3 regions of the Caballeronia sp. GACF4 genome follow, and region 2 is predicted to be linked to each of the others. Evidence: predicted binding sites of a transcription regulator. Region 2 holds the regulator's gene; each other region holds the start of a gene.
The links. Region 2 encodes FliA, which starts transcription of late flagellar genes. Its sites were predicted from a motif close to CTAAAGTTTNNNNNNNNNNNGCCGNTA; they were not measured.
Positions count from the first base shown of each region.

Region 1: a site for FliA is predicted at 4,034-4,060, ahead of motA (flagellar motor stator protein MotA). Genes of this name have one in related genera too.
Region 3: a site for FliA is predicted at 3,478-3,504, ahead of NCR40_RS00470 (flagellin). Genes of this name have one in related genera too.

Region 1 is NZ_JALQDW010000002.1:104,109-109,794, reverse strand. Features, by position in the region: gene cheA (chemotaxis protein CheA) at 1-1,605, opposite strand, end outside; gene NCR40_RS00545 (response regulator) at 1,669-2,049, opposite strand; gene motB (flagellar motor protein MotB) at 2,127-3,110, opposite strand; gene motA (flagellar motor stator protein MotA) at 3,127-3,987, opposite strand; gene flhD (flagellar transcriptional regulator FlhD) at 4,449-4,760, opposite strand; gene NCR40_RS00525 (glycosyltransferase family 4 protein) at 5,410-5,686, shown strand, end outside.
Region 2 is NZ_JALQDW010000014.1:148,566-154,251, reverse strand. Features, by position in the region: gene flhF (flagellar biosynthesis GTPase FlhF) at 295-2,079, shown strand; gene NCR40_RS13265 (MinD/ParA family ATP-binding protein) at 2,072-2,992, shown strand; gene NCR40_RS13260 (RNA polymerase sigma factor FliA) at 3,011-3,742, shown strand; gene NCR40_RS13255 (GGDEF domain-containing protein) at 3,837-4,931, opposite strand; gene NCR40_RS13250 (Rieske 2Fe-2S domain-containing protein) at 5,135-5,686, shown strand, end outside.
Region 3 is NZ_JALQDW010000002.1:91,189-96,874, reverse strand. Features, by position in the region: gene NCR40_RS00480 (aldo/keto reductase) at 1-900, opposite strand, end outside; gene NCR40_RS00475 (tetratricopeptide repeat protein) at 1,088-3,328, shown strand; gene NCR40_RS00470 (flagellin) at 3,604-4,740, shown strand; gene fliD (flagellar filament capping protein FliD) at 4,920-5,686, shown strand, end outside.

The sequences.
Region 1 (5,686 bases), on a different contig from region 2:
CTGCGCCTTCGCGAGAATCTTGTCGCGGCGCAGGCCCGCGCCGTCGTCGCTGACTTCGATCACGATGTTGCCGCCGTGATGCGCCGCCGACAACACGAGCTGGCCGGTCGTCGACTTGCCCGCCGCGCGACGCGCTTCCACGGTTTCGATGCCGTGGTCGAGCGAGTTGCGCACGAGGTGCGTGAGCGGATCGATGATGCGTTCGATCAGGCTCTTGTCCAGTTCGGTCGCCTGACCGAACGTGACGAGTTCCACGTCCTTGCCGAGCTTGCCCGCGATATCGCGCACGAGCCGGGGGAAGCGGCTGAATACGTAATCCATCGGCATCATGCGGATGGACATGACAGCTTCTTGCAGATCGCGCGCGTTGCGTTCGAGCTGCGCCATGCCGTTGAAAAGACGGTCGTGCAATGCGGGATCGAACGTGCTCGTCGTTTCCGCGAGCATCGCCTGCGTGATGACCAGTTCGCCCACCAGGTTGATGAGCTGATCGACCTTCTCCACGCCGACGCGAATCGAGCTGCCTTCCGCCGATGCGGCCGCTGCCGGACGCGCCTTTTTATCGGCATCGTTCGTATTGGCGTTGGCCGGTTTCTGTGACGGTTGGGCGGCAGTCTCCGGGACCGCCGCCGTCGCCGCTTGTTGTTTTTCTTGCGCCGTGGATGCAGACGCGTCGAGCGCCTGCGATGCGTCCGGCTGTTGCTGTAGCGCGTGATGCGCCGCCGTTGCCGGCGGTACTTCGACGGACGCGGCCGGCGACTGCGCCGACTGATCCGCCGCATTGCCACGGCCGATTCCGATCTGCGATTCATCGATCACGAAGCAGCACACGGCCACGATGTCGTCGGCGCTCACGTCCGACTCGAGCCAAAGCACGAGTTCGGCGTCAGTCTTCTTTTCTCCGACGATACTTCCCAGGTTACCCAGCTCCTCGGTCAAAGTCGCCAGGTCCTTCTCGCCCACCCCCCGTAGCGTAATTTTCAGGTGGGGTCCTGCTTCCGCTGCCGATGCTGCCGCAGCGGTTCCTGCAATCGGTGCGCCGTCCGTGACTTCGAACGCGCCGTCCCACGTGCCGTCGTCCTCGATCGCTTCCGCAGCCTGCGCGATGACATGCGCGGGCGGAGCGTTCGGGCCTTCGTAGGCGGGTTCGTGTTGTTGCGCCTTCTCGATGACGGCGGCGGCTTCTTCTATCACCGGTGCCGCCGGCGCTTCCGGGTCTTCGTGCTTCAGACGCTCGAGCTTCGCGCAGATCGCGGCCGCCGCGGCCGCATCCGGCTCGGCGCTCGCGCGATACGCGGCGAGCTGGTCCGAGAGCACGTCCTTCGTCGCGAGGAAGGTATCGATCATGTCGCGGCGCAGAACGAGTTCATTGTTGCGCGCGCGGTCCAGAAGCGATTCGAGGATGTGCGTCGTTTCCGTGAGCGCCGTGAAGCCGAAGGTCGCCGCGCCGCCCTTGATCGAATGCGCCGCGCGAAAGATCGCCGCGAGGTCTTCCGGATCGGGATTCGCAATGTCCAGAACGAGCAGCAGCTGCTCCATCTGCGCGAGCAGTTCGTCTGCTTCGTCGAAGAAGGTCTGATAGAACTGGGTAATGTCGAGTGTCATGCTTGAGTCACCGCAGAAATGCTGTTCAGTCGCGTTATTCGGTCGAGGTTTGCTTCGTCTTGCTCAGTGCTGCTCTTCGGGTTCCGACAGTGCCGCCACCAACTCGGTCAAGAGCTCGGGATCGAGCGGCTTCTGAATCCAGCCGGTCGCTCCCGCCGCGCGCGCCGCGTCCTTGAACGCTTCGCTGTCCTCGGTCGTCAGCACGAGCACCGGCGTTGCCTGGTAGGCGTGATTCACCCGCAACTCCGCGATCAAATCGAGCCCGCTCTTGCCGGGCATGTGCTGGTCCGTCAGGACGAGATCGAAACGCTCGGCGAGCGCCCATTCGAGCCCTTCGTTGCCGTCCGACGCGACGGTCACTTCGTAGCCCGCCGTCGTCAGCGTGGCGGAGAGAATCTGCCGCATGGCGGCGGAATCGTCGATTGCCAGAATGTTCTTGATCATGTGTGTCTCTTGCGGTCTTGCCGGGTTGACGGCTAAAACGTGTGGAGTCTTGAGAGTCTTTCGCGCGGATTTCGCTTTTATTGCGGTCGCGCTTGGAATACGGGCGCGAGTTTGTCCAGCACGGGAGCCGCGCCCGCCGCGTTGTCGAATGTCGCGGGCGGCGCGCCGTCGTCGCGCAACATGGCGCTCTCCGCGCGCCGGTTGAGCACGATGATGCTGATGCGCCGGTTTTCCGGGTCCATCGCGTCCTTGCGATTCAGGTTCTGCGTCGATGCAAGCCCGAGCACGCGCAGCACCTTCGCTTCGTCCATGCCGCCGTAGATCAGCTCGCGCCGCGACGCGTTCGCGCGGTCCGCCGATAGTTCCCAGTTGCTGTAGCCCTTGTCGCCGCCGGCGTACTTCACGGCATCCGTATGTCCTTGCACGACTATTCGATTGGGCACGTCGTTCAGCGTCTTGCCTATCTCGCGCAAAATGTCGCGCATGTACGGCTGCACGGAGTCGCTGGAGAGCGCGAACATGGGCCGCTTCTGGGTATCGACAATCTCGATGCGCAAGCCCTGCTGGGTCGAATCGATGCGTATCTGCTGCCTGAACTGGCGCAAGGTCGGGTTGGCCTCGACGGCCGACATGAGCTTCACCTGGAGGTCGTGCAGGCGCTCTTGCTCGCGGCGTTCGATCTCGCCTTCGGCTTGTCTCAACGCGGCTTCATCGGGTCTTGCCGACGAACGCACCGCGAACGGCGTATTGCCTTCGGTGGTGCGCACCGTGCCGGGCTCGGGGCTCGACAGATCGCGCCCGCCGCCCATGATGATGCTGGAGTCCATGCCGACGGTCTTGCCGCCGACCATCGCGGCCTTGAGCGGCGTGTTGAAGTATTCGGCGATACCGCGTCGTTGCACCGGCGAAGTCGAACTCAGAAGCCACATGAGCAGGAAGAACGCCATCATCGCGGTCATGAAGTCCGCGTAGGCGAGCTTCCACGCGCCGCCGTGATGTCCCTTGCGGCCCGCGACGATTCGCTTGATGAAAATTGGCCGGTCTTTGTCGGGTGAGCTCATGGCGTCGTTCCTCGCTTCACTTCGCGCGGACCCGGCGCACGTGTTCTTCCAGTTCGGAGAACGACGGGCGCTCGGTCGAGAACAGCACCTTGCGGCCGAACTCCACCGAGATGGCGGGCGCATAGCCGTTCAGACTCGCAAGGATCGTCACCTTGATGCACTGAAACATCTTGGTCTGCTCGGCCACGCGCTGCTCCGCCACGCCCGCGAGCGGGCCGATGAAGCCATACGAAAGCAGAATGCCGAGGAAGGTGCCGACGAGCGCCTGCGCGATCATCTCGCCGAGAATCGCGGGCGGCTGATCGGCGGAAGCCATCGTGTGCACGACGCCCATGACGGCCGCGACGATACCGAACGCGGGCATGGCGTCGCCCACTTTGTGCAGCGCTTGTGCGGGCGCTTCGCCTTCGGCGTGATGCGTCTCGATTTCCTCGTCCATGAGGCTTTCGATCTCGAACGCGTTCATGTTGCCGCCGACCATCAGCCGCAGATAATCCGTCAGGAATTCGACGATGTGCTCGTCCGCGAGAATCTTCGGGTACTGACCGAAGATCGGGCTTTTATGGGGATCGTCGATATCGCTTTCGAGGGTGAGCGTGCCTTCCTTGCGCGCCTTGGCGAGCAGGACGTAGAGCAGACCCATCAGTTCCATGTACACATCCTTGTTGTACTTGGAGCCCTTGAACAGCGTGGGAATGACGCGCAGCGTCGACTTGATCGTCTTGATGCCGTTACCGAGGATGAATGCGCCGACACCCGCGCCCGCGATCATCAAGATTTCGACCGGTTGCACGAGCGCGCCAAGGTGGCCGCCTTCGAGCGCGTAACCGCCGAATACGGACAGCAATGTCACGAGCGTTCCAACGAAAATCAGCACAGTCGAGTCCTCAAGGTAGTTGCGGGATGACCGCCGTTATGTGGGTTTACGGCACGGCAAGGGAAAACTTTGGTGCATGACCGGGAGGTGAGGCAAACGCTAAAACCCGCGTGGGATGGGGCTCTGACGACATGCGGCGCAATGGCGCATGACGCGCGGGGAAGCTACGGTGCGAGTGCCTTTTCGTGCGCGCGATGGCGGCGTATAGCTCTTCGCGATAAGCCAGTTGTTCGTGGTTAAAGACGAGTTGACCGCGAGACGTGCGTCGATCTGGCAGCGAGGCGGCTCACTGCATGGGTCGCCTGTCATGGGCCGCAGACGTATGCCGACCAACTTACGAGGTGTTGGCACGGCGGCCGCTCGTCTGATCGGTTCATGCCGGCTGCGCGCCGTTGCGTTCGGTCAGCGCTGTGAGCGCGCAACGCAAACGCCGCCGTGATCAGCTCGAATCAACGCGCAGATCAGCCGGCTTCTATCGCCAATGCATCCGCGAGGAGGGTCGCGTCCGGCGCTGCGCTTTTGTCCTTTTCGTCGAGTGACGAAAGGATGGCGTGATCGTCGAAGCGAAAGCGGCACAGCAAATGGCTCGACGACGCCACCCTCACCGCCTGCGCGGGCGAAAGCGAAGCCAATAACTGCGCCACGTCGTCCGAAAGCGCCAGCCGAGCCATGGCCGAAGCGCGGTCCGCAACCAATAGCTGCTGCGCCAGAAGCAAGTACGCGAGATTAAGCTCGCGAATCTCCGCGAGCGTGGTGGTTGTGCTGGCCGTCATCTTTTCCCCGAATCGATACCCGGCTCGTCAGGCCGTGCGGGAAACGTTTGCTCGGATCGCTCTGGATTGCGGCGATTCGGCCCCGCTCATGGTGTGGATTCGATTGTCGATGAGGCTTCGAGCGCGCGCCAATCGGATAAATCGACCGATTTACCGACGGAGAAGCCCGCGACGTCGTGTAAGAAAAATTCCTACGCGAAATAGTTGAACGGCTGTTTGAGCGAATCGGGAGCACCAAACTCAACTATCGGCTGCTTTTCATCTGACTTGAAACGCTGTGAGCACGAATCGCCCCGTGCCATGCGTAGAACCGGCCCATATGCCTTAGGCCCGATCCGTGCTACTTCAATGCCTCGCGGCAATGCCCTGCGTGCGTCGAATTCGTCTACGTCATTGATATCGATGCACTTTTTGACTTCGTAACAGCCGTTGTTTCGCGCTGTAACAAGGTTAAGCGTTTGAAAAATGAAGTGTAATGCCGCGCTCGATCCCGATAATGAGCAGTAAGGGATAACCCGGTTGAACAGTTTCTTGTCCGGGCCAGTCTCGGGCGGCGTCTTCTACACGAACGCGGCCCGCCCGAACGGCATGCGTCGAGCGCTCGACCGGAGCGTGACTGCAATGCCTTAAATAACAGGAGAGTCACGTTATGCGAATCGCACAAATTGCACCGTTGCACGAAGCAGTTCCCCCGAAGTTTTACGGCGGCACCGAGCGCGTCGTGTCGTATCTGACCGACGCACTCGTCGACCTCGGCCACGATGTAACTCTGTTCGCCAGCGGCGATTCGCAAACCAAGGCGACTCTCGATGCGGCCTGGCCGCGCGCGCTGCGCCTCGACCCGACCGTGCGCGACGCGCTCGCGCCGCACATGCTCCTGCTCGAAACCGTCCGCCGCCGCGCGCATGAATTCGACGTGCTGCACT
Region 2 (5,686 bases):
CGCGCGACGCGCCTGCCGCCGCGCGCCTCACAGCCGGACCAACCGGCAAGCGACATCTCTCGTCCCGTCGCGTCGATCGTGCCAGACCGGCATTTTTTCCCGCATGACGCGCGACGCAATCCGCACGGCCGGGTTGTTTCCATCAGTCGAAATACCCCTCTTTCACACCCTTTATCCAGCGATAGGCCCGAAGTGATCTTCGCAATAATGGCTTCACTGAAAAGCGGGCACGGAAATAACCAAAGGGTGCTCGCCTCGCAAATATCGCTGCATCTATCCTCATCGGGGGCCAGTTTGAACATTCGTAAATTCATCGGCGCGAACAGTCGTGACGCTCTGCGCCAGGTCCGTGAAGCGCTCGGACCCGATGCCGTGGTGTTGTCCAACCGCACGCTCGACGATGGATCGGTGGAAATCGTCGGTGTCGCGGATAGCGATCTCGCTTCGATCTCGCCCGCGAAGGCCGCACGCGAACAAGCCGCCGCCGCGCCGTTCGCCAGCGCCACGCCGCGCGCCGCGCTTGCACAAGCCGCAGCCGCCGCGATGAAGCAGCAGGCCGCCGCTCCCAGCTCTCCGATGAACCCCTACGCCAGCGGCGATGTTTTCTCCTCCGTCTTCGGCAACACCGCCGACGCCGACGATTTCGACGAGCAAGCCGACGAAGAGCGCATGGAAGCACCGCGCACGATGGCCGATTCCAATCCGTGGTTGATCGAACATGCGCGCCGTATCGCGCAACAGGCTTCGGTGCCGTCGAACCGGCCGCTGACGCCGTCTGCCGCAATTGCACGCGGCATGGGCGTGCCGGTATCGGTCAAGGCAGCCGACGCACCGCGCCAGCAAGCGCCGCGTGCACAAGCCGCCGCGCAGCCGGTTGCCGCCGCGCCTGCCGCACCCGCCGCGCAAGCGCACGCAAAGATCGAAACGCCCGACTGGGCGCGTGAAGCCGCGCAAGTCGCCGCACGCCGCGCCGCACAGAAGATCAACGCAGCACCGCAACCCGCCGACGAAGCGCCGGCCGCATCGGGCAATTTCGAAGGCTTGCCGGCCAATGCCGCAGCCGTCGTGACCGAAGCCATCCGCACGCGCATGGAGCAAGTCGTCAACGAAACGGTGATGAACGAACTCTCGTCGATGCGCGAGATGATGGAAGAGCACTTCTCGGGTTTGCTGTGGGGCGACCGCCAGCGCCGCAACCCGACCAACTCGGCCTTGACCAAGCGCCTCTTCGCCGCCGGTTTCTCCGCGCAACTCGTGCGCATGGTGATCGACAACATGCCGTCGATGGAGAACGTGGAAAACGCGCTCGAATGGGTGCAGCAAGTTCTCGAATCGAATCTGCCGGTGATGCCGAGCGAAGACGCGTTGATGGAACGCGGCGGCGTGTTCGCGCTGATGGGCCCGACGGGCGTCGGCAAGACGACGACCACGGCAAAGCTCGCGGCGCGCTGCGTGATGCGCTTCGGCGCCAGCAAGGTCGCGCTCCTGACGACGGACAGCTACCGGATCGGCGCGCATGAACAACTGCGCATCTTCGGCAAGATTCTCGGCGTCTCGGTGCACGCGGTAAAGGACGGCGCCGACCTGCAACTCGCGCTCTCCGAACTGCGCAACAAACATATCGTGCTGATCGACACGATCGGCATGAGCCAGCGCGATCGCACGGTCTCCGACCAGATCGCGATGCTGTGCGGCACGGGTCAGCCGGTGCAACGCCTGTTGCTGCTGAACGCCACGAGCCACGGCGACACGCTCAACGAAGTCGTGCAGGCCTACAAGAGTGCGCCGGACCAGCCGCCGCTCGCGGGCTGCATTCTGACCAAGCTCGACGAGGCGACCAACCTCGGCAGCGTGCTCGATACGGTCATCCGCTACAAGCTGCCGGTGCATTACGTATCGACCGGTCAGAAGGTGCCGGAGAACTTGTACGTCGCAACCAAGCGTTTCCTCATCAAGAGCGCGTTCTGCATTCCGCGCGATGGCTCGCCTTTCGTGCCGCAAGACGACGATGTGCCGGCGCTTCTGTCCGCACTGTCCGCACGCGCCACGACCGAACTGCATGGAGTCCATTTTGGATAAGTTCGTGCTCGATCAGGCTGAAGGCCTGAGAAGGCTGCTGACGCGCGCCAGTTCTCGCGTGGTGGCTGTAGTGGGCGGACCGGCGGGCATCGGTTGCACGTCGGCGGTAGTGAACCTCGGCGCGGCGTTGTCCGTGCATGGCAAGGATGTGCTCGTCATCGACGAGCGGCATAACGCGGGCTCGGTCAGCCGCATGGCGGGTGTGGATGGCGCGGGCGCGCTCTCGGCGGTGATGTCCGGCCGTCGCGAACTGCAGGATGTCGCAGTGCGCACGCCGATGGGTTTTTCGCTGATCGCCGCCCCGCGCGATGAACGTATCAGCCACGACGCGGCGCAAGCACGCGCGCTGCTCGACGGCCCCGCGGATATCGTGCTGATCGATGCGCAACTCGATCGTAATGGCGCGCTCTCGTCGCTCGCGGCGCAGGCGCATGACTTTCTGATAGTGACGCGGGTAGCCGCGTCGGCGATCACCGAGGCGTATGCGTGCATGAAGCGCTTGCACTACGCCCACGCGATCGGCCAGTTCCGCGTGCTGATGAATCACGTGCAGGACGCAGCCGATGCAGCGGTCGCGTTCGACAACCTCTCGGGTGTCGCGAGCCGTTATCTGGCCGTTTCGCTCGTGCAGGCAGGGTATGTGTCCGAGGATGCGCGCGTCGCTCGGGCGAGGGAGCTCTCTCGGTGTGCGGTGGAAGCGTTTCCGGCTACGGCCGCGGCGCGCGACTACCGCTACATCGCAGCCGAGCTGCTGCACTGGCCGATGCGTCCCGCGCCGTTTTCGCGCGGCGACGAAGCGAGCCAGTACGACGCGCATATTCCGGTTGGCGAGTCTGGTGAAAGCGGACGGAAAGCGGCGCACCGAGCGGCGGCGTTTTCCGATCATGCAATGAGCAGCACGGCGTCGATGTGATATTGAAAGGTGAACAGGATGTATAACGCCCAAGGCAAACTCTCGCAGTCCGACGTGCTTACGAAATATGCGCCGCTCGTTCGCCGCCTCGGACTCCAGCTCGTCGCCAAAATGCCGGCGAGCGTCGATCTCGATGATCTGATCCAGGCCGGCATGATTGGCCTCCTCGATGCGGCTAGCCGCTACAAGGAAGATCAGGGCGCCCAGTTCGAAACCTACGCAAGTCAGCGTATTCGCGGCGCCATGCTCGACGAGTTGCGCGCCAACGACTGGTTGCCACGCAGCATGCGCAAGACATCGCGCGAAGTGGAGTCGGCGGTACACAAGGTGGAACAGAACCTTGGCCGTTCGGCCAGCGAGACCGAAGTCGCCGAGCACATGAAGATGCCGCTCGACGAGTATCAGTCGATGCTGCAGGACTTGCACGGCAGCCAGTTGATCTATTACGAAGACTTCGACCGCTCGGCGGACGACGAGCCGTTCCTCGACCGTTACTGCGTCGATCGTTCGGACCCGCTGTCGGCGCTTCTGGACGACAGTCTGCGCGGCGCGCTGATCGAAGCCATCGACAAGTTGCCGGAGCGCGAGAAGCTGCTCATGAGCTTGTACTACGAGAAGGGCCTCAACCTGCGCGAAATCGGCGCGGTGATGGAAGTGAGCGAGTCGCGCGTGTGCCAGTTGCATAGCCAGGCCGTGGCGCGTTTGCGTGCGAAGCTGCGGGAACAGTCGTGGACTAGCGTCGAGGCTTGAGTTCCGAGTTGTAGAGGCGCGCGAAGCCCCGAACCGGGGCCGCGCGCTTTTTGCTTTTGCCTTCGCAAAGGCGCTCGAATGCGCTCGGATGCGCTCAATGCATCTCGAAGTCGCGCGCCTCGGCGAACACCGTCTTGCCTTCGCCGAGACTCTTTGCGCGATACATCGCGCGATCCGCGGCTCTCAGCACGGCGGTGATATCGGCGTCATGCGCTTCTGCCGCGCTCGACAGCAAGCAGGCGCCGATACTCGCCGATACGCTCACTGGCCGCTCCTGCACCAGCGTGAGGTCGGCGAGCGCCGAATGGATGCCATCGGTGAGCGTGAGCACCGCGCTGCGATCGCGCATGTTGCGCGCGAGCACGACGAACTCGTCGCCGCCCAGCCGCGCGATGGTGTCGGTCTTGCGCATGCGCCGTGCAAGCAATTGCGCGAACGACTGCAACAGCACGTCGCCGACTGCGTGACCGTAGGTATCGTTCACGCCCTTGAAGCCGTCGAGGTCGATCAGTAGCAGTGCGCTGGTATTCGCGTCGGCGGCTTCGGGCGCGGACATCGCGCGATTCACGGTTTGTTCGAGCGCGTAACGGTTATAGAGGCCCGTGAGCGGGTCCGTCGATGCCTGCCGCGCCAGCACGCGATTCGCGCTGCCAAGCCTGTCGACCAGTACACTCAGATACACCGACGCGCCCAGCACGCTCAGCGCGAGCCCGAGCGCGGCGGCGCGGTTTGCCACCCACCACGGTTGCCACAACGCCAGCGCGACGATCGCGACGAGCGCCATTGCGCACGAAATGGCGAGCGTGCGCTTGCCGTAGCGGCATCCCGAGCCGATCAGAAACCAGAACACCACCCACAGCAGCGGCAAGGCGAGCGTGCCGCAGAGAAAGAGCATGGCGCCGAGCAACGCCTGATCGAGGATAGTGGTGATGACGAGCCGGACGTTGGACAGCGCCATCATCCGGCTGACGAGCAATAGTGTGATTGCACCGTAGGACACGTAGAGCGCGATCAATCGCGTGATCAACGACGCGTTGGCCGAAGGGTGCCGCCACGCATACACCGCATAAGCCAGCAGAACTGCCGCTCCCATCCCGATACGCAGCATGGCTTGCTCGCGTTCGGGATTCCGGTTGCCGGACCATGCGAAGGCATAGGCCCGGCGTGCCGGTTGATGCGCCTGCTCCATACTGAACCCCTGGTGGTGATTTCTTGCTGTTATGGTCTTTTGCGCGTGTCTTTGCTGTCGCGCTTTTGTCTTATTGCGGCCCCGTCGCGATGTTCGTCTCCGACGACTGGTATTTTGCAACGTTTTGCCAAGCTGCTGTGAATCGTGTAAGAACGCATCTCGGACAGATGATTAACGGCGTTTTCTGCGGATGCTTCAGTGCTATGAGCGACGACTTTTCTCTCGCTGGCGAATGGCTGGCGGTCTGTAATGGCGATGACGTGCCGGCGGGTTCGACGCGAGCGTTCATCGTGGCGGATGAGCGCATCGTCGTCTGGCGCGATGCCGAAGGCGTGGCGCATGTCTGGCGTGACTACTGTCCGCATCGCGGCGCGCAACTGTCGCTGGGGGCGGTGACGAACGATCAGCTCGTGTGTCCGTATCACGGCTGGCGCTACGACACGCTTGGTCAGTGCGTGCTGATTCCGTCGAATCCGTCGCTTCGGCCTTCGAAACGCGCGTGCGCCACCGCGTTCGTCGCCGGGGAGAAATACGGCGTCGTGTGGATGTGCTTCGGCGAGCCCGCGCACGCGCTCGATTTCTTTCCCGAAGCCGCCATTCCGGGCGGACGGCGCATCAACCTTGCGCCGCAGACGGTGAAGTCGTCCGCGCCGCGTGTCGTCGAAAACTTCCTGGACATGGCGCATTTTTCGTTCGTGCACGTGGGCATTCTCGGCGAGGATGCGCATACCGAAGTGCCGGACTATGAAGTCGTG
Region 3 (5,686 bases), on a different contig from region 2:
AAGTTGCAGGCGCGTGGCTTCCGCAAGGCTTTCCAGTTGCTGCACGGACGTCGCGCTGGCGATAGGCGCGGTCACGCTCGGGCGCGCGATGATCCACGCAAGCGCGACCGTCGCCGGCGCCGTGTCATTGCGTTTGGCGACTTCGACGAGCGCATCGACAATTTTCAAACCGCGGTCGTTCAGGTACTTCTCCACACGCGAGCCGCGCGCCTTTTCCTGCGTGTCTTCCTTCGAGCGGTACTTACCCGACAGAAAGCCGCTTGCAAGACTGAAGTACGTCGCCACGGCGAGCTTGTTGGCCTCGACGACCGGTTCGAGATCCGTCTCGTAGGCTTCGCGATCGTAAAGGTTGTATTCCGGCTGAAGGATTTCGTATGCGGGCAGTCCCGATTCCTTCGAGATCTTCAGCGCCTCTTCCACCCGCGCGCCCGAATAGTTCGACGCGCCGATCACGCGCACCTTGCCTGCGGCGATGAGCTTCTGATAAGCGCCGAGCGTTTCTTCGAGCGGCGTGTTTTCGTCGTCGCGATGCGAGTAGTACACGTCGATGTAATCGGTCTTCAGGCGCCGCAGCGAGTCGTCCACCGCCGCCGCGATATTCGCCGCCGAAAGCCCCGAGCGCGTGCTCAGCATGCCGACCTTGGTCGCCAGCACGATCTTGTCGCGCTTGCCGCTTTCCTTGAACCACTTGCCGATGATCGTCTCCGACTCGCCGCCCTGGTGCCCGTCGATCCACGCGGAGTAAACGTCGGCGGTATCGACGAAGTTGAGGCCGTGATCAACGAACGCGTCGAGGATGGAGAACGACGTGCGCTCGTCCGCGGTCCAGCCGAACACGTTGCCGCCGAAAGAAAGCGGCGCGACTTTGAGATCCGATTTGCCGATGGTGCGTGTCTGCATATGTGCTCCGGATGCTTGATGGGTACGGATCGAAAAGGATACGCGGGAACGCGCCCGTGCGCTCGGCGCGCTTTTCGGTGCCTCGCGCAAAAGCGCCGAACTGAGCGGTTTTTCCCCGCCAGTTCCGCCCTTCGGCTCAAGGTGGACGGCTCGATAATCCGTGCAACGCTACCGAAATGCCGAGACCATGAACACCTTCGAAGCACTGGACCAAACGCCCGCACACGTCGCGACGAACGCCGACCAGCAGTTCGAGGCCGATCTCGCCGATGTGCTGCAAGCCGCGATCCTGCAGCATCAGACGCTCAACCTGCACGAGGCCGAGAAGCTCTATCTCCTCGTTCTGGACGCGCGGCCGCAACACGCCGACGCCAACTTCAACCTCGGCATGCTGATGGCGCAGCGCGGTCAATACGAGGCAGCCGTGCCGTTCTTCGAAACCGCGATCGGCACGGACCCGACGCAGCATATCTATTGGGCTACGTATATCGACGTGCTGACGCGCAGCGGTCAGGTCGCGGCGGCGAATATCGTGTTCGAAGTCGCGGTCGCGCAAGGCATGAGCGGGCCGGCAATCGAGAAACTGGCCGCCGAACTGCGCGATGCGACAAAGTCGCGCGAAGGCATCACGGCGCCAAACGGCCGCACGACGCCGACGCCGCAGGAAGTACAGCAGTTGCATGCGCACTTCAATGGCGGGCGACTCGAAGAAGCCGTGGCGCTCGCGAAGACCCTGACGCAGCGCTTCCCCACTTTTCTGCTGGGATGGGAAGTCATGGGCGTGGCCCAGGTTCGCCTGATGGACCTGCAGTCGGCCATTCCCTCGCTACGCCGTTATCTGCAATTGAAGCCGGATGGAATCGACGTTCGCCGAATCCTGGCCGACTCCCTGCGCCTCTTCGACAAGTTCTTCGAAGCGGAAGCCGAATGCCGGCGCATGATCGAGCAGGACCCGAACTATCCGGAAGCGCACCGCATTCTCGGCGTGACGCTGCGCTCGCTGATGCGCCTCGACGACGCGCAAGCTGCTTGCCGTCGCGCCGTGGAACTCGCGCCGTTGTCGGCGAAAGCGCACGAAACGCTCGGCGTGGTGCTGATGGACCAGACGCGGTTCGACGACGCGGAGAAGCATTCGCGTCGCGCGATCGAACTCGATCCAACTTGCGACAGCGCGCACGAGAACCTGTTGTTCTGCTTGTCGCACAAGGAAGAAATCGACCGGAAGGCGTACTTCGAGCAGCATCTGTACTTCGCCGAGCAATGCGCGAAGCCGCTGCAATCGACGTGGAAGAAGCATCGGAACCAGCCGGACCCGAACCGCTGCATTCGCGTGGGCTTCGTCTCGGGCGACTACAACCAGCATCCGGTGGCTGTCTTCATCGAGCCGGTGTTCCGCTATCTCGTGAACGATCCCAGCGTCACGGTGCACGCGTACTACAACCGCTCGGTGACCGACGAGGTCACGCGCACGCTGCGCGATATCGTGCCGCGCTGGCACGACGTCTCGGGTTATAGCGATGCCGCGCTCGCCGACAAGATTCGCGCGGACGGCATCGACGTGCTGATCGATCTTTCGGGGCACACGGCCTATAACCGCCTGCTGACTTTCGCGCGCAAACCCGCGCCGATCCAGGCGACGTGGATGGGCTATCTCGGCACGACCGGCATGACCGCGATGGATTACTACATCGGCGATCGCCACTATGTGCCTGAAGAACAGATCGACGGTCAGTTCGTCGAAAAGCTGGCTTATCTGCCGGCGTATGCGCCTTTCAAGCCCTCGGAACATGCGCCGGCGCTCAACGCGTTGCCCGCGCTCACCAACGGCCACATCACTTTCGGCAGCTTCAACCGCTTCAACAAACTGCGTCCGCGCACCATCGCGCTGTGGTCGGAACTGCTGCGCGCGGTGCCGGATGCGCGCATGTTGATCGCAGGCGTGCCGCGCGACAACAGCCACACGATTCTGATCGATTGGTTCGAGAAGGAAGGAATCGATGTGAGCCGGCTCGAGTTTCGTCAGCGCTCGTCGCTCGTGCGCTATCTCGCGCATCACCTCGACGCCGATATCGCGCTCGACACGTTCCCTTACGCGGGCGGCGTCACCACCATGCAGGCGCTGTGGATGGGCGTGCCCACGCTCACCTTGCCCGGCGAACTGATCGCGAGCCGAGGCAGCACGTCGGTGCTTTCCAACACGGGCCTCGGTGACTTCGTGGCTCGCGACCGCGCGGACTTCGTCGCGAAGGGCATCGAATGGGCGGGCCGGGTCGAAGAACTCGCGCAGATCCGCGCCGGCATGCGCGAGCGCTGCCTGCAATCGCCGGGCTTCCAGCCCGACACGGTGGCCCGCGCGCTCTCCGCCAGCATGCGCCAGATGTGGCAGCGCTGGTGCGCCGGCAAGGCTGCGGCCACGTTCGACGTCTGAAGCGAATTTTTTAACGAAAGAAGTCGCTCCGTCTGCCGTTAAAGCTCTCAGACGGGGCATTCAAAAACCGCGAGCATCGGCAGCAGAGCCCCGCTGGGCAAGCTTTAGCACGGATTTCCAGGTATTTATCAGGCAAATCGAAACGAGCACTAAAGTTTGCCTAGCACGGGCCGAAAACCTAAACAAGCGGCCAAACAAACAAACGACGGACGCTTCCGCCAAACGATGGCGTTATCAACTCAGATAAATGCGCCAGGCCTCATCGGAGAAACAAAATGATCGGTATCAATAGCAACATCAACTCGCTGGTCGCTCAGCAAAACCTGAACGGCACGCAAAGCGCACTGTCGTCGGCAATCACGCGTCTTTCGTCGGGCAAGCGCATCAACAGCGCAGCAGACGACGCAGCTGGCCTCGCAATCGCTTCGCGCATGACCTCGCAGATCAACGGCCTGAACCAAGGCGTTTCGAACGCGAACGACGGCGTGTCGATGGTTCAGACGGCTTCGAGCGGTCTGTCGCAGATCACGGACAACCTTCAGCGTATCCGTCAGTTGGCCGTGCAAGCATCGAGCGGCTCGCTGTCGACGGCTGACAAGACCTCGCTGCAACAAGAAGTGACGCAGCGTATCAGCGAAATCAACCGTATCTCGTCGCAAACCACGTTCAACGGCACGAACCTGCTCGACGGCACCGCCGGCAGCAAGACGTTCCAGGTTGGCGCGAACGTCGGCCAGTCGATCACGATCGACCTCGGCTCGGCAGCAAACGTCTCGGCTCTGTCGCTCGGCGGCAGCAACCCGCAGAAGGGCACGGTCATCGGCACGGTCGACGGTCTGAGCCTGGGCAACACGGGTGCATCCGCAGCTGCCAGTTCGGCAACGATCACGTCGGTCAACGTCATCGCTGACGGCTCCGGCGGCTACACGTTCACCGACCAGGACAACAAGGCACTCGGCAGCTCGTTCGCCTCGTCGAACGTGTTCACGGGTCTGTCCGCAGGCAGCACGAGCATCAGCCTGAACAGCACCAACGTTCCTTCGGCAACTGCAGCTCAAACGTCCGAAGTCGGCGCGCTGACCGCGAACAACACGCCGCCGCAAGTGTCGCAAATCGACATCAGCAAGGCGAACGGCGCATCGTCCGCAATCGAGGCAGTCGACAACGCACTGGATGCAGTGAACTCGCTGCAAGCTCAGTTGGGCGCCGTGCAGAACCGCTTCAGCTCGGTTGCCGCTACCCAGACCGCGCAGTCGACCAACCTGTCGTCCGCTCAGTCGCAGATCACCGACGCGAACTTCGCGCAAGAAACCGCGAACCTCTCGAAGGCTCAGGTTCTGCAACAAGCTGGTATCTCGGTTCTGGCGCAAGCGAACTCGATGCCCCAGCAGGTTCTGAAGCTCCTCGGCTAAGCATCGCCGACGCAGTAACCGGCGCGTCTCGATCACGGCGCGCCGGCGACGTACCCAGGGAGGCTTGCCTCCCGATTTGCATTTCCGCCAGAGGCGCCTTCATGACGAATCGCCTGCTGACGGCGCAGTAAAACGCATCTTCAACCGCTCACGGCAAGAAGCCAGAAACGGAGCCATACATGTCCACGGTAGCAACCACTTCGGCATCCACGGTCGATCCGACCAGCGCCGTCCAGCAGGCCGCGCAGTCGATCATCAGTGGCTCGACCAACTCCACGATGGATGTGAACTCGCTCGTCACCGCCATCGTCAACGCGAAGGTCGCCGGACAGACGGATGCGCTGACAGCCAAGCAAACCAAGGACAACACCCAGCTCACCGCGGTCGGCACGCTCAAGTCCGTGCTGTCGCTTTTGCAAAGCTCGGTGAGTTCGCTCGCGGACGGCACGACGCTCGGCGCCTTCACGGCGACCGGCAGCGGCAAGGGTCTGACCGGCACGGCCAGCACCGGCGCGGTCGCGGGCACTTATTCGGTCGCGGTTAGCAATATCGCCACCTCGCAATCGCTTACCTCCACCGCGTTCACCAGCACCGCGCAACTCGGCACGGGCACGATGAAGCTGTCGGTGGGCGGCAAGGACATGTCGATCAGCATCGACTCTTCGAACAACACGCTCGCGGGCATTGCGTCCGCGATCAACAAGGCAAGCGGTAACCCCGGCATCACGGCGGCGGTCGTCAACGGCACCGATGGCGCGCACCTCGTGCTGCGCTCGGCGTCGACGGGCCAGGCCAACGGCATTACCGTGGCGGTCACGCCGAACATGCAGTCCGACGGCACGACGCCCGACGACAACGGTTTGTCCAAACTCAACGTGGCATCGACGTTGAGCGCCGCCACGACAGATTCGAACGGCAATGCGGTTCCGGCACAGACGGCCATCAG